DNA from 4 places in the Rossellomorea oryzaecorticis genome. Region 3 is predicted to be linked to each of the others. Evidence: riboswitches for the same ligand, from Rfam matches in the RefSeq annotation. Region 3 holds a riboswitch; each other region holds the start of a gene.
What was found. Region 3 has a riboswitch for S-adenosylmethionine ahead of ACKA06_RS05380 (O-acetylhomoserine aminocarboxypropyltransferase/cysteine synthase family protein). Riboswitches for the same ligand answer to the same signal wherever they lie in the genome.
Positions count from the first base shown of each region.

Region 1 (3,188 bases), on a different contig from region 3:
TTCCTGAACCATTCAGGGAATCGGATGTCATAGCAGATCATGCCGGCCATCACTGTATCCAGTATTTTGAACAGGCCGTCTTCCTTACCTGGGAGAAGATAATGGTGTTCATCCATCAGCTTGAATAGGTGAAGTTTGTTATACTGCTTAATGATGTTACCGCTGCTGTCGGCAACAAGGAGGGTGTTTGACACACCATCTGCTGTTTTCTTTGCAATCGAGCCGCCGACAATATGAATGGAATATCGGGAAGAAAGATCTGAAAGAAATGCAGAAATGTCTCTTGCATCTTCATCAGCGATTTCACCGATTCTTGTTAAGTCATAACCGGTCGTCCACAATTCAGGAAATACCACGATATCGCAGTCTGCTTCGACGGCTTTCTTAACCCACATCTGAACCCGTTTTTTATTTTCATCAGGGCGGCCAAATGTGATATCCATTTGTGCCAGTCCAATCTTCATACTCAAAGTAACACCTCATTTTTGAAATTTTCACTTTACAATCATTACTTTACGTTATATCATTTGTGACTAGAATTTGAAAGTAAATAATTTTCTAAAAAGTGCAGAAGGTGAAAAGATGACAACCTTTAAAAAAGCAGAACGAATCAACTCACTGCCGCAGCAATTTTTCGCGTCGCTTACTGGGAAAGTCCAGGAAGTGATGAAACAAGGGCACGATGTAATCAATTTGGGTCAGGGAAATCCGGATCAACCGACACCTCCGCATATCGTCGATGCGATGATAAAGGCGGTAAACTCGCCGGACAACCACAAATATTCCCCATTTCGGGGGTTGGATTCATTCAAGGAAGCCATCTCGGTTTTTTATAAGCGGGAGTATGGTGTGGATATCGATCCACAGGAAGAGGTTGCCGTGTTGTTTGGGGGAAAAGCAGGACTGGTTGAACTGCCTCAATGTCTTCTGAATCCTGGGGAAACGGTGTTGGTACCGGACCCGGGGTATCCGGATTATCTTTCAGGGGTATCCCTGGCAGAGGCCAGAATGGTGACAATGCCGCTCATAGAAGAAAATCAGTTCCTGCCTGATTATGGAGATATAACATTGGAGGAAAGGGAAAAGGCCAAGCTCATGTTTTTGAACTATCCAAATAACCCCACAGGAGCGGTTGCCTCCCGAACATTTTTTGAAGAGACGGCAGCTTTTGCAAAGAATCACGGGATTTGCGTTGTGCATGATTTTGCATATGGTGCCATCGGTTTCGATGGGAAAAAGCCTGTCAGTTTCCTGGAAGCCGACGGGGCAAAAGACACGGGCATTGAAATTTACACACTCTCTAAAACCTATAATATGGCAGGATGGAGAGTGGGCTTCGCAGTCGGGAATAAAAGTGTGATCGACGCTATCAATATCTTGCAGGATCACATGTATGTGAGTCTTTTCGGTGCTGTCCAGGAAGCGGCAGTGGAGGCTTTGCTCGGTTCCCAGAATTGTGTGGAAGAACTGGTGGCTTCCTATGAATCCAGAAGGAAGACATTTATCAACGGACTGAGGGAAATCGGATGGGATGTAAAGGCACCGGCTGGTTCATTCTTTGCCTGGCTGAAGGTCCCTGAAGGTTTCTCATCTGTGGAATTCTCAGATTTTCTTCTTGAGGAAGTCAATGTGGCAGTAGCACCCGGAGTGGGATTTGGTGAATATGGAGAAGGGTATGTGCGAGCAGGATTATTGACCAGTGAAGAACGCCTCTCTGAAGCCGTGAAGAGAATTGAAAATTTAAAATTATTCGATAAATAGATTGACAGAAATGAAAAATGATGCCATAATCCAACTGAAATTAAATTAATAGCAAATGATTTTTCTTATCAAGAGCAGGCGGAGGGACCAGCCCTATGAAGCCCGGCAACCGACTTTTAAAAAAGCACGGTGCTAATTCTTGCAGCATTATTTTTGCTGAGAGATAAGACAGAGTATTGTATAAAAACCTCTTCTTATCGAAGGGGTTTTTTTGTTGAAAAGTTGCGTTAAAAGAACATACATGATCGGAGGAAGCGTGAATGAGTGAAGTGATTGCAACATATGTTTTGTCCGGAAAGAGCGGTACATTCGAGAAGAAAGCGGAAGGAATCGCACTTGGACTGACGGTAGGTTCATGGACAGATCTTCCCCAGTTGGAACAAGAACAATTAAGAAAGTACAAAGGAAGGGTAGTGGAAATAAACGAACTGGAAAGCGATACGGCAGAAATTCGAATTGCGTATCCATCCGGTAACTACTCAAACGATATACCTGCCATCCTGACGACCGTCTTTGGCAAACTTTCTCTAGATGGCCGAGTGAAACTGACGGATATTGAGTTTTCCGATGATTTAAAGAAAGCATATCCCGGGCCAAGGTTCGGGATTGGAGGAATCAGGGAAAAAGTGAATGTTTTCGACAGACCGCTTCTAATGAGTATTTTTAAAGGGGTGATCGGAAGAGATCTTGATTACCTTCAGTCACAGCTGAGAGCTCAGGCACTGGGTGGTGTGGATCTGGTAAAGGATGATGAAATCCTGTTCGATAATGAATTGACGCCATTTGAAGAAAGGATAAAGGCCGGCACCAACATTCTTCGAGAGGTTTTTGAAGAAACAGGGGCCCGCACTCTCTACGCAGTCAATTTATCCGGACGGACAGCCACATTAAGGGAAAAAGCAAGAAGGGCGAGAGAACTTGGGGCTGATGCCTTATTGTTCAATGTGTTTACATATGGACTGGATGTACTGCAGGAGTTAAGGGAAGATGAAGAAATCAGCCTTCCTATTATGGCCCATCCTTCTTTTTCCGGTGCTTCAGCTGCATCCCCTCAATACGGGGTGAGTTATTCTTTGTGGCTTGGTAAATTTTTAAGGATGACCGGCGCAGATTTATCTTTATTCCCTTCTCCTTATGGAAGTGTGGCATTAGACAAAAAACAAGTGTTGGCCATCAGGGATGAATTAGTTAAACCTGATGAATTCAATGAGACATTCCCGGTTCCTTCCGCAGGGATTCATCCAGGGCTGGTACCACAGTTGATTGCTGACTTTGGGCATGAGTGTGTCATAAATGCAGGGGGAGGAGTGCATGGCCATCCGGATGGTGCTGCAGGAGGAGGGAAGGCCTTCCGGCAGGCAATAGAAGCTGTATTGGATGGAACGACTCTTGTTGAGGCGGCATTTGCAAATAAAGAATTGGATGAA
Region 1 is NZ_JBJOSA010000002.1:30,304-33,491, forward strand. It holds gene ACKA06_RS02305 (carbon-nitrogen family hydrolase) at 1-470, opposite strand, end outside; gene ACKA06_RS02310 (pyridoxal phosphate-dependent aminotransferase) at 583-1,761, shown strand; SAM riboswitch class I at 1,824-1,931, shown strand; gene ACKA06_RS02315 (2,3-diketo-5-methylthiopentyl-1-phosphate enolase) at 2,022-3,188, shown strand, end outside.
Region 1: it holds a riboswitch for S-adenosylmethionine, as region 3 does, so the genes downstream of both, ACKA06_RS02315 (2,3-diketo-5-methylthiopentyl-1-phosphate enolase) here and ACKA06_RS05380 (O-acetylhomoserine aminocarboxypropyltransferase/cysteine synthase family protein) in region 3, are expected to answer to the same signal.

Region 2 (3,188 bases), 210 kb from region 3:
GGCATCGATTCCGGGATGAGCACTTTAATTATGATTGTACTTGTCTTTGCGCCCATGGCCTTTGCTGCTTCAATTACACCTTTGTTTACTTCCCTCAGGGCGATTTCAACCATTCTTGCGTAAAACGGGGCTGCCCCAATGATGAGCGCCGGCAGGGCTGCATTCGCACCGCGGATCGTATCAAGCAAGAACTTCGTGAACGGGATCAACAACACGATCAAGATGATGAACGGGATCGACCTGAATACATTCACGACAGCGCTTGTTATAGTGTAAGTAAGCTTGTTTTCCCATAGATTTTCTTTGGATGTCAAAAATAGAAGTATCCCGAGAATGATACCCAATACAAACGTGATAAGGACGGACATTCCTGTCATATAAAGGGTTTCAAGTGTTGCTTCCCAGAGTTTTTCCCAATCGACATTCGGAAAGATCGTGTCGATCATCCTGCCATCACCTCCACTTTCACCAGCTGGCTTTCGGCAAACGTGAGAGCTTCCTTAAGTTGAGATTCCTCTCCGTCCAGATGGACAAATAATGTGCCGTAAGCCCCTTTTTGGGTCTGTGATATCTGCCCCTGGAGGATATTCACTTCAAGGTCGAATTTTCTGATCAGCGAGGTGATCAGCGGCTGCCCGGTGGATTCACCCACGAACGTGAATTTCAAGACCTTCCCTGTCGGGTACTCTTTGATCAGCTGTTCGATCACTTCATCCGAATCCTGATCCTGTGATACTTCCTTCACAAACCGTTTAGTCACCTGCTGCTGCGGATTACGGAATACTTCGAGTACATCCCCGAGTTCGGCAACCTTCCCATTTTCCATCACGGCTACACGATGACAGATTTTTTTGATGACGTGCATTTCATGCGTGATCAGGACGATGGTCAATCCCAGGCGTTTATTGATATCCACAAGCAGATCAAGGATGGAATCGGTTGTCTGGGGATCAAGTGCAGATGTCGCTTCATCACACAGAAGTACTCTCGGGTTGTTCGCAAGTGCCCTTGCGATGCCTACACGCTGTTTCTGGCCGCCGCTCAGCTGCGCAGGGTATGCATCCCCTCTTCCTTCAAGCCCGACAAGCGTCAGCAGTTCGTTTGCCCTATTAACTCTTTCCTTTTTAGGAACCCCTGCTATCTCCAAGGGAAATTGAATATTATCAATGACAGTCCGTGACCACAGCAGATTGAAATGCTGAAATATCATTCCGATTGACTGCCTTGCTTCCCTGAGCTTTTTACCTTTTATTGTAGATACTGCTTGGCCGCCTACGTTGATAGTCCCTTCTGTCGGTACCTCGAGGCCATTCAGCATACGGATCAGCGTACTTTTACCGGCACCGCTGTAGCCGATCACCCCGAATATTTCACCTTCCTTAACGGAAAGGTTCACTCCGTCCACTGCAGAAATCGGCCCTGCTTTCGATTGGTATATTTTCTTCACGTCTGAGATGGTAATCATGATGTCGGTCACCTTCTTTCATTTGAGTAAAACGATCGTTCTAATAAGAATTAATACTCCTATTAAACGTGCGCCCCTTCAAAAAAGGGCAATAAAAAAACCTTCCTGCTGATAAGCAGAAAGGCATAATCATATGACTATCCTTTCTCTTATCTTTCAAAGCGTCTGCTTTGAGTGAATTGGCACCATTTCAATTTGCATTGACGGTTGCCGGGCTTCATAGGGCACGTCCCTCCACCACTCTTAATAAGAGTAAGTTAAATATATTAAGTTAAAGAGTTAAAAGTCTCAGAAAATTTTCTACAAAGGTGATTCTATCATCACGTTCAAAGACATGTCAAATGTTTTTTTCAGAAGATTACAGTTTTCATTATATTTCCACAGTTTCCTTTACCACAGGCCTGGTCAGCCATAAAACCGATTCGACGAATAGCAGCGGCCGGTATCCTCCCTTTATTTCAAGCTGATCCTGATCAACCATGTGCGATAATAGCTCATTTCCTTTAAGCAGGCAGGCAATCATATCTTCAGTTCCTTTAATCAAGAACTGAGATTCAAGGCCGTTACTGTCTTCCACGATCATACATGCCTTGCTTGAAAGGGAAATGGTGTAACGCTGATCTTTACATTGAATATCCAGGATAAATGGATTTGATGGAAATAATAGCTGCAGATGGTACTTCGAACGGCATTGTTCAATTAGAGTTTCTAAGTATTTTCTCATACATACCCTCCCGCGAATCTTCTTACCTAATACATTCTACTTCTGGGTATTTTATCCTCCACGGGTCGCTCGACATGATTCAGAAGAAATGTCATATTCTTGTCGAAAATGATAGTTTTGAATATTCAGAATATAAATTCCGAGCAATTTCTCTAAAAATTTCCCGAGAAATATGTCCTTGTTTGTAGAAAGGTTTTCCTTACTCATCGAAGAAAAATTATATAAATGACATAAAAAAAGACCCTTAGCTCGTAAAGGTCTCGGTTTTCTTCAGCATGTCGTATAGATAAGGAACCGATTGAAAGGCATAGATCCTTTCAATTTCCTTCGAATTCTTATATAGGAGCAGACAAGGAACACTTTCTATTGATTGCTCTTCTGCAAACTGCTGCAAGTAATTCAAATTGACTTTTTCGAAATGAAAAGCATGAGGGAGCTTTTCCACGATGTCAAGCATCCTCCCGGCTACCTGGCATGTCCCGCACATCGGGGTGTAGAGATACACGGCGGCCAGCTCATGTGTATTGATTGCATCATACAGTGCTCTTTCATTACTTACCTCGTTCAACTTAACTCATCCTTTTTTCCAAATATTCCGTGTGTACATCGATATTTGCGCCAACCAGTACTGAAGCAAGATGATACTCGGGTGCAGATGCCACTTCTTTATACATCCGGTCGATATATAAGTGTTCTGCTTCCGGGAATTCACGCTTGAATTGCTTCCTCAGCTTTTCGCCTGCATGATCGGCATCCACAAGTATATAAACATCTCTCTGTTCCAGCGAATCGATCAGTTCGTCCATTTTTGTGATGCTGATGGTTCCGTTCGTACAGATAATTTCAATCGGTTCCTTTATGATTCCTTTAACCTTTCGTTTATCTGTCGTACCTTCAACGATAATTACTTTTTCATCACCAATTTCAAACATTGTCATCACCTTATCTTTCAGAAAATAAGATTAGGATAGTATATTCAATTATTTAGAGATGATGTCC
Region 2 is NZ_JBJOSA010000003.1:31,323-34,510, forward strand. It holds gene ACKA06_RS04400 (methionine ABC transporter permease) at 1-446, opposite strand, end outside; gene ACKA06_RS04405 (methionine ABC transporter ATP-binding protein) at 443-1,465, opposite strand; SAM riboswitch class I at 1,612-1,718, opposite strand; gene ACKA06_RS04410 (hypothetical protein) at 1,836-2,189, opposite strand; gene ACKA06_RS04415 (thioredoxin family protein) at 2,434-2,757, opposite strand; gene ACKA06_RS04420 (toprim domain-containing protein) at 2,759-3,121, opposite strand.
Region 2: it holds a riboswitch for S-adenosylmethionine, as region 3 does, so the genes downstream of both, ACKA06_RS04405 (methionine ABC transporter ATP-binding protein) here and ACKA06_RS05380 (O-acetylhomoserine aminocarboxypropyltransferase/cysteine synthase family protein) in region 3, are expected to answer to the same signal.

Region 3 (3,188 bases):
CCAAGGACATTGAATGAAAGAATCGTATATTCATCGGTATCCAGGTACGAACCCGGGCCGATGAGTCCGTCCCACCAGCCATTGTTGCCCGGCGTCCCTTTTACAATATGATTCCCTGTAAGGGCGTGGCAGATGAGGATGACCGGGCCGTTTGCTGATCCTGTTTTTTCATAGGCAAGCTCGACCCCCTTCAGGGTCTCCCCGCTTTCAAGCGTCAGGGTTGGGATCGTAATGGAGTTGACTTCGTATCGGGCCGCTCGGGTGTGGGGATTCTCCATTCCGCCGCCTCCTTTTTTCAGTAATGGAGGGAGACGGCTTTTCGGGCCGGATCTCCCTTTTAAAAAAATTGATTATACCGGTGACGCGGCAAGTGCCGCTTCGATTGCGTGATCCAGGTCCTCGATAAGATCCTTTGCTGATTCCAGACCGACTGACAATCTCACCAATTCTTCGGTTACGCCGGTTGAGCGCAGCTCCTGTTCGTTCAGCTGCTGGTGGGTCGTCGAAGCCGGATGGATGATAAGCGATTTGGCATCGCCAACGTTCGCCACATGTGACCAGAGCGTGATGTTGTCGACCACTTTCCGGCCTGAGTCCCTGCCGCCTTTAATACCGAAGACGACGATCGAACCGGCTCCTTTTTTCAGGTATTTCTGTGTCAGTGAGTGGGAAGGGTGCTGGGCGAGGCCCGGATACGATACCCATGCCACTCCGCTGTGCTGATCGAGATGCTCGGCGATTTTCTGTGCGTTTTCCGTGTGTCTTTCGATTCGGAGATGCAATGTTTCAAGCCCCTGCAGCAGCAGGAATGCGTTCTGAGGGCTCAGGCATGCACCGAAATCACGCAGCAGCTGAACACGGAGCTTGGTGATGAAGGCTGCTTCGCCGACATCGATGCCAAAACGGATTCCGTTATAGCTCGGATCTTCTTCCACGAAGCCCGGGAATTTCTTATTGTTCCAATCAAATTTTCCACCATCAACCACAAGTCCGCCGATCGCCGTACCGTGGCCCCCGATCCATTTTGTGGCTGAATGGATGACGATGTCTGCGCCCCATTCAATCGGCTTCGTCAGATACGGTGTAGCGAAGGTATTGTCGATGATGAGCGGGATTTCATTGTCATGCGCGACTTTCGCCACCGCTTCAATGTCCAGTACGTGAAGGCTTGGATTCCCGATCGTTTCGGCAAAAACAGCCTTCGTCTTCGGCGTGATCGCATTGCGGAAGTTTTCGGGATCTGTAGGGTCGACGAAATGCACCTTGATGCCGTATTTCGGAAGCGTCGTGGAGAACAGGTTGTACGTGCCTCCGTAAAGATTAGTCGCAGCGACGATTTCATCCCCGGCACCTGCGATATTCAGGATGGACAGCGAGATTGCGGCCATTCCGGAAGAAACGCCGAGTGCACCGATTCCACCTTCTAAAAGGGCGATCCGTTTTTCAAGGACGTCCACCGTCGGATTCATGATACGGGAGTAGATATTCCCTTCTTCCTCGAGTCCGAATAATTTCGCAGCATGCTCGCTGTTGTCGAAAACGTACGATGTTGTCTGGTAGATCGGGACAGCGCGTGAACCTGTCGTTGGGTCCGGTGCCTGGCCTCCGTGCAGTAATACTGTTTCGATATCGAATTGTTTTGTCATTGTGAATTCCTCCCTGGGTTTGGTTTTTGGATTTCATTGGCTAATTCGGTTTTAGGGTATTGGTTGCGGTGGACGCTGCCGGTTTCGTTTCAGCTGGTACTTTCAGCTGGCTTGACCGGGCCGGCCATCCTTCTAGGAGTGTTGAAAGAAGAGGAAAATGAAAAACCCCCTTCCTAAGAAGAGGGTCTAATTTAATAGGGTCCTCCTCTTATCTTTCAGACTTTCGTCTGCAGGAATTAGCACCTTTTCATGCAGCTGCGTGTCGTTCGCAGGCATGAAGGTTGCCGGGCTTCATCGGGCCTAGTCCCTCCGCCTCTCTGGATAAGAGCGATTTAGTTGTTTTTTAAGTAGTGCGTTGAGATGAATTATAAAGGCTGATTGTTTCATCGTCAAGGGTATTTTCTGATTTTTTTTATTATTTTGGTATTTCGATTGTTTTGTCTTGATTTGTTTTATTTGGATAGGGTTCGTTATACCGCAGTGGATTTCCGTGCATGATTTCGCTTTCCGCGGGCGAGCGGCGAGCCTCCTCGGAGCTGCGCTCCTGCGGGGTCTCCCCAGCTTCGCTTTTCCCGCAGGAGTCTACATCATGCACTCCAATCAACTGCTGGAATCGGTAGGATCTTGTGTCCAGCTTTAAAAAAACAAAAAATTCACCTGGCGATGTTGATACCTAATTACCCTTAAAAATCATCAATTAATTTACCCAACAGATTTTTCGATTGCTTCGTTGAATTGGGCCACGATGTCTTCGGCGTCTTCTATTCCGAGGGAGATGCGGACGACGTGGGTGTTGATGCCGAGTTTTTGCTGGGCTTCTTTGGGCAGGGCACGGTGGGAGGTGCCGAGCGGGTAGGAGACGGTGGTTTCTACTCCTGCCAGGGTCGGCACGATCTTGATCCAGCCGAGCGATTTGAAAAATGTGCTGATGTTGCAGGACGCGTCGAGTTCGATGGTGACGATGGCACCGTGTCCTTTTTCGGAGAGATTGTCCGGATAGTACACGTGCTTGATATGCTGGTTCGATCGTAAGTTGTCTGCCAGGATGCCGGAATTACGGGCCTGGGCTTCCATCCTGAGGCCGAGTGTCTTTGCTCCCCTTGCCGTGAGCCATGCTTCGAACGGGCTTAAGTTGGAACCCATGTTTACCACTTTTTCCCGTGCTTTTTTTACCAGCTCTTCCTTTCCTGTCACCACGCCTGCGGTGATGTCGCTGTGGCCGCCGATGTATTTGGTGGCGCTGTGGGCCACCAGATCTACACCTTCAAGATACGGCTGGCGAAGGTATGGTGTGGCGAAGGTGTTGTCGATGATCGTTTTGAGGTTATGTTTTTCAGCAAGTTCGACGAGCTGCTGGATATCCTCCACTCTCATGAACGGGTTGGTGACCGTTTCACTGTAGAGCAATTTGGTCCGGGGCGTTATGGCCTGTTCAATTTCCTCTCGGCTCGTGAAATCGACGAATGTCGTTTCAATTCCGAAGCCTTTCAGCTCTTCTTTCAGCATATGGAAGGTGCCTCCGTACAGGTCTTCCGCTGCGAT
Region 3 is NZ_JBJOSA010000003.1:238,837-242,024, forward strand. It holds gene metX (homoserine O-acetyltransferase MetX) at 1-278, opposite strand, end outside; gene ACKA06_RS05380 (O-acetylhomoserine aminocarboxypropyltransferase/cysteine synthase family protein) at 351-1,646, opposite strand; SAM riboswitch class I at 1,852-1,974, opposite strand; gene ACKA06_RS05385 (trans-sulfuration enzyme family protein) at 2,349-3,188, opposite strand, start outside.

Region 4 (3,188 bases), on a different contig from region 3:
GAAAAGAAAGCCTGCTCCCATATTTTTTGGAGCAGGCTTTCTTTCTGTCATTCAGCTTGTTCTCAACAGTGCGTTTTTGGCCTGTGATGTTTCTTTTTTCTTGATGAAATTGATACAAGTCGTGAATAGTCCGAGTACAATCAGTGTCAGCACAATGCCGAGCAGCCCTGTATTGTAAAGAAAGTTGAAAGCAAATGCCGCTGTGACAGCAAGCAAAAGGGATATTGCTGCTGAATACGTGCCGATGCTGTTGATGGAACTCTTCCATTCCAGTTTGCCGGCATTTTCAATGAGGCTTATTGAAACGATCGTCAGGATATTCACGATCATCCCGATCCACACGGGGTGGATGTTCTGATAAAAATCATTAATTCCCCATCCTCCAAGGTGATACCAGAGCAAACCCGATGAAGAACCTGTAAAAAGGGAAATGAGGGCAGCCCGTTTTGTGACGGCCGGCCAGAATAAAGCAGCTACAACCGGGGCGAAGGTTGCCGAGTTCCGTGTAACCCAGGCCAGAACATTCCACCAGGCGGACTGTTCAGAACGAATCAAAGCAAAGCTGATCATTAATACAGTCAATAACACAAGTGACCACTTCGTATAACGGACAAGCTGAAGTTCTGTCGCTTTCGGGTTAATGGCTTTTCCGGTATCTCTCCCAAGACTTGTGGCGCCAGAGAATTGACAAGGAGCCCCCCAGCTCAGGGCAGCAGCCCAGAATCCAAGGAAGAATAATCCGACAAGTGGAGCAGGCAGAGTCTCCATCAAATAAAGCGGGATCGCGACCAATCCCTGTGATTGACCCGGAACCACCTGCTGGGCAGCAAGACCGAATAACACAGCTCCAAGTATGAGCGGGATACCCAATACAGCGCCATATAATAATCCTTTCCGGCCCTCTTCAGGAGTTTTGCAGGATAATGCCATCTGAAAGGCTGCCTGAGCCAGGATCACATTGAATAAAAAGGTTCCGAACCACGCAAGTATCGTTTGTATTCCTGCCCCATCCCATGAAGCATACTGCGGCTTTTCATTAAATAATGAAGCGATTCCTTCCACGCCGGGGTTGATGAAGAATGCATATGTTCCAATTGCCAGCATCATGAAAAAGACAACCACATTACTCAATTGTGTGAATCCGATTGACCACATCCCGCCAAACTGAAGATAAACGAGAAGAAGGACGGCTGTCATCGTGACGGACCAAATCAATGAGACGCCGGTGAATACTGACAATGCAGAGGCAAAAGCAAGTGCAGTGGCGACCGACCACATGGGGAAAGTAAACGCGGTAATTGCCCCTGCAATTCCTCTGACCTTTTCACCATAGCGGTCTCCGAGTAGTCCTGAAATCGTCACCAGGGCTTTTTTTCTAAACGGGGTAATCAGGACAAGAGCAATGATCAATACGTGAATGGTCTCCGCCACCCCGTACCAAATCGCTGAAATGCCGGTCAGATAGCTCAGTTCGAGTATCGCGATATAGGAAGACCCCGAAAATAATCCGGTAATGCATACTGCTACAAAAAAGGAATTGAATCCCCGGCCGCCAACAAAGAAACCATTGCCGTCGGCAGCCTTCTTTCTTGAGAACTGACTTACGAAAATAAGAAAAACGGTATAAAAAAGTGCAAATCCGATAAACCAATAACCAACTTCCGTCATCTTTAACATCCCCTTTAATATTTTATAACGATCTGTTTAGTCAGGAATTAAAGAGGAATCAAAAAGAAAAGCCTCTCCCAGAGGAAGAGGCATCATCTCTCCCTCATCTTCCAGACTATACGTCTGTTGGAATTAGCACCTTATTACTTTCAATTAAGAAAATAACAGGTTGCCGCAGGATCACAGGACCAATTTCCTCCCCTGGCTCTTGATAAGGATTGTTCGTTTTAAGTTATGTATTACTGTAACGCATTAATGTGATGTCGTCAATTGATTTTGAAAATTGAGAAAAAAGGACTAGATGATGTAATGTCTTAAATAATTCCGAGAAAGCAGGTATTAGCAGAGCTCATAATAAAAAATATAACTAAAGCACATTAGGGCAGGCTTAATCACCGCTATTGATTTCCGTGCCTTCGCTTTCTGCGGGTGACCCGTGAGCCTCCTCGGCTTCGCCTCCGGGGTCTCACGTGTCCAGCTGCAGGGCTTAGAGTCACATGTCATAAGCCAAATCGACCAAGAAGGCAAAGAACGCCTTCCAGGCCAATTCGTCTTATGCCACCCGCCTCTCTTCAAAGCCCTTCCGCTTTTCTGATTGGCCACTTCTCCCGCAGGAGTCTTCGTCTTGCACTCCAATCAACCGCTGGAACAAGATTGAACTGAATGCCTCATTATACAAAACTACAAAAAAACCCGAACTAAATTGCCACTCTTAAGGCAAATTAGTTCGGGTTTAATTTAGACTCAGTTTCTTCTCTTAACTCGCTTTCCTCTTAGAATAAGCCTTCATCTGCAAAGGCAGATAGTCATTGAAATAATGATTCGTTTCCTTCACGATTACCTTATAAAGCAGCAGCAGGGCAATCAAGTTCGGGATCATCATCAAAGCATTCGACATATCCGCAAATGCCCATACCAATTCGAGGTTCGCCACTGCACCCATACCGGTCGCCACGACATAGATCAAGCGGTAGGAAGCGATGTAGCGGTAGCCTGTGAGATATTCGAAGCATTTCTCCCCGTACATATACCAGCCGACGATCGTGGAGAAGCCGAAGAAGATGACAGAGAATGAAACGATGTATTCTCCTGCAACCCCGAGGGCATGTCCGAACGCGGCACTCGTCAACGCCCCACCGTCTAGTGAAGCGGAATGCTGGATGCCTGAAATGGCTCCGCCTGTCGGATCCCAGAAACCGGTGATGATCAATACAAGTCCTGTCATCGTACACACGATGATGGTAACAATGAAGGTACCCGTCATCGCAACCAAAGCCTGTTTTACTGGATGATCGGTCTTAGCATTCCCCGCGATGAGTGCAGCCGTACCGAGACCTGCTTCATTGGAAAAGATCCCGCGTGAAACACCGCTTCGGATCGCTTCACTTATGACGATCCCGGCGAATCCGCCTGCGGCCGAAACCGGATTGAATGCGTAATGAAAAATCAGTTTAAAAGCCGGAATGATCATGTCATAATTCAACCCGATGATCAAAAGTGAACCGCCAATATAAAGGAAT
Region 4 is NZ_JBJOSA010000019.1:55,358-58,545, forward strand. It holds gene ACKA06_RS17505 (sodium:solute symporter family protein) at 52-1,668, opposite strand; SAM riboswitch class I at 1,769-1,886, opposite strand; gene ACKA06_RS17510 (alanine/glycine:cation symporter family protein) at 2,426-3,188, opposite strand, start outside.
Region 4: it holds a riboswitch for S-adenosylmethionine, as region 3 does, so the genes downstream of both, ACKA06_RS17505 (sodium:solute symporter family protein) here and ACKA06_RS05380 (O-acetylhomoserine aminocarboxypropyltransferase/cysteine synthase family protein) in region 3, are expected to answer to the same signal.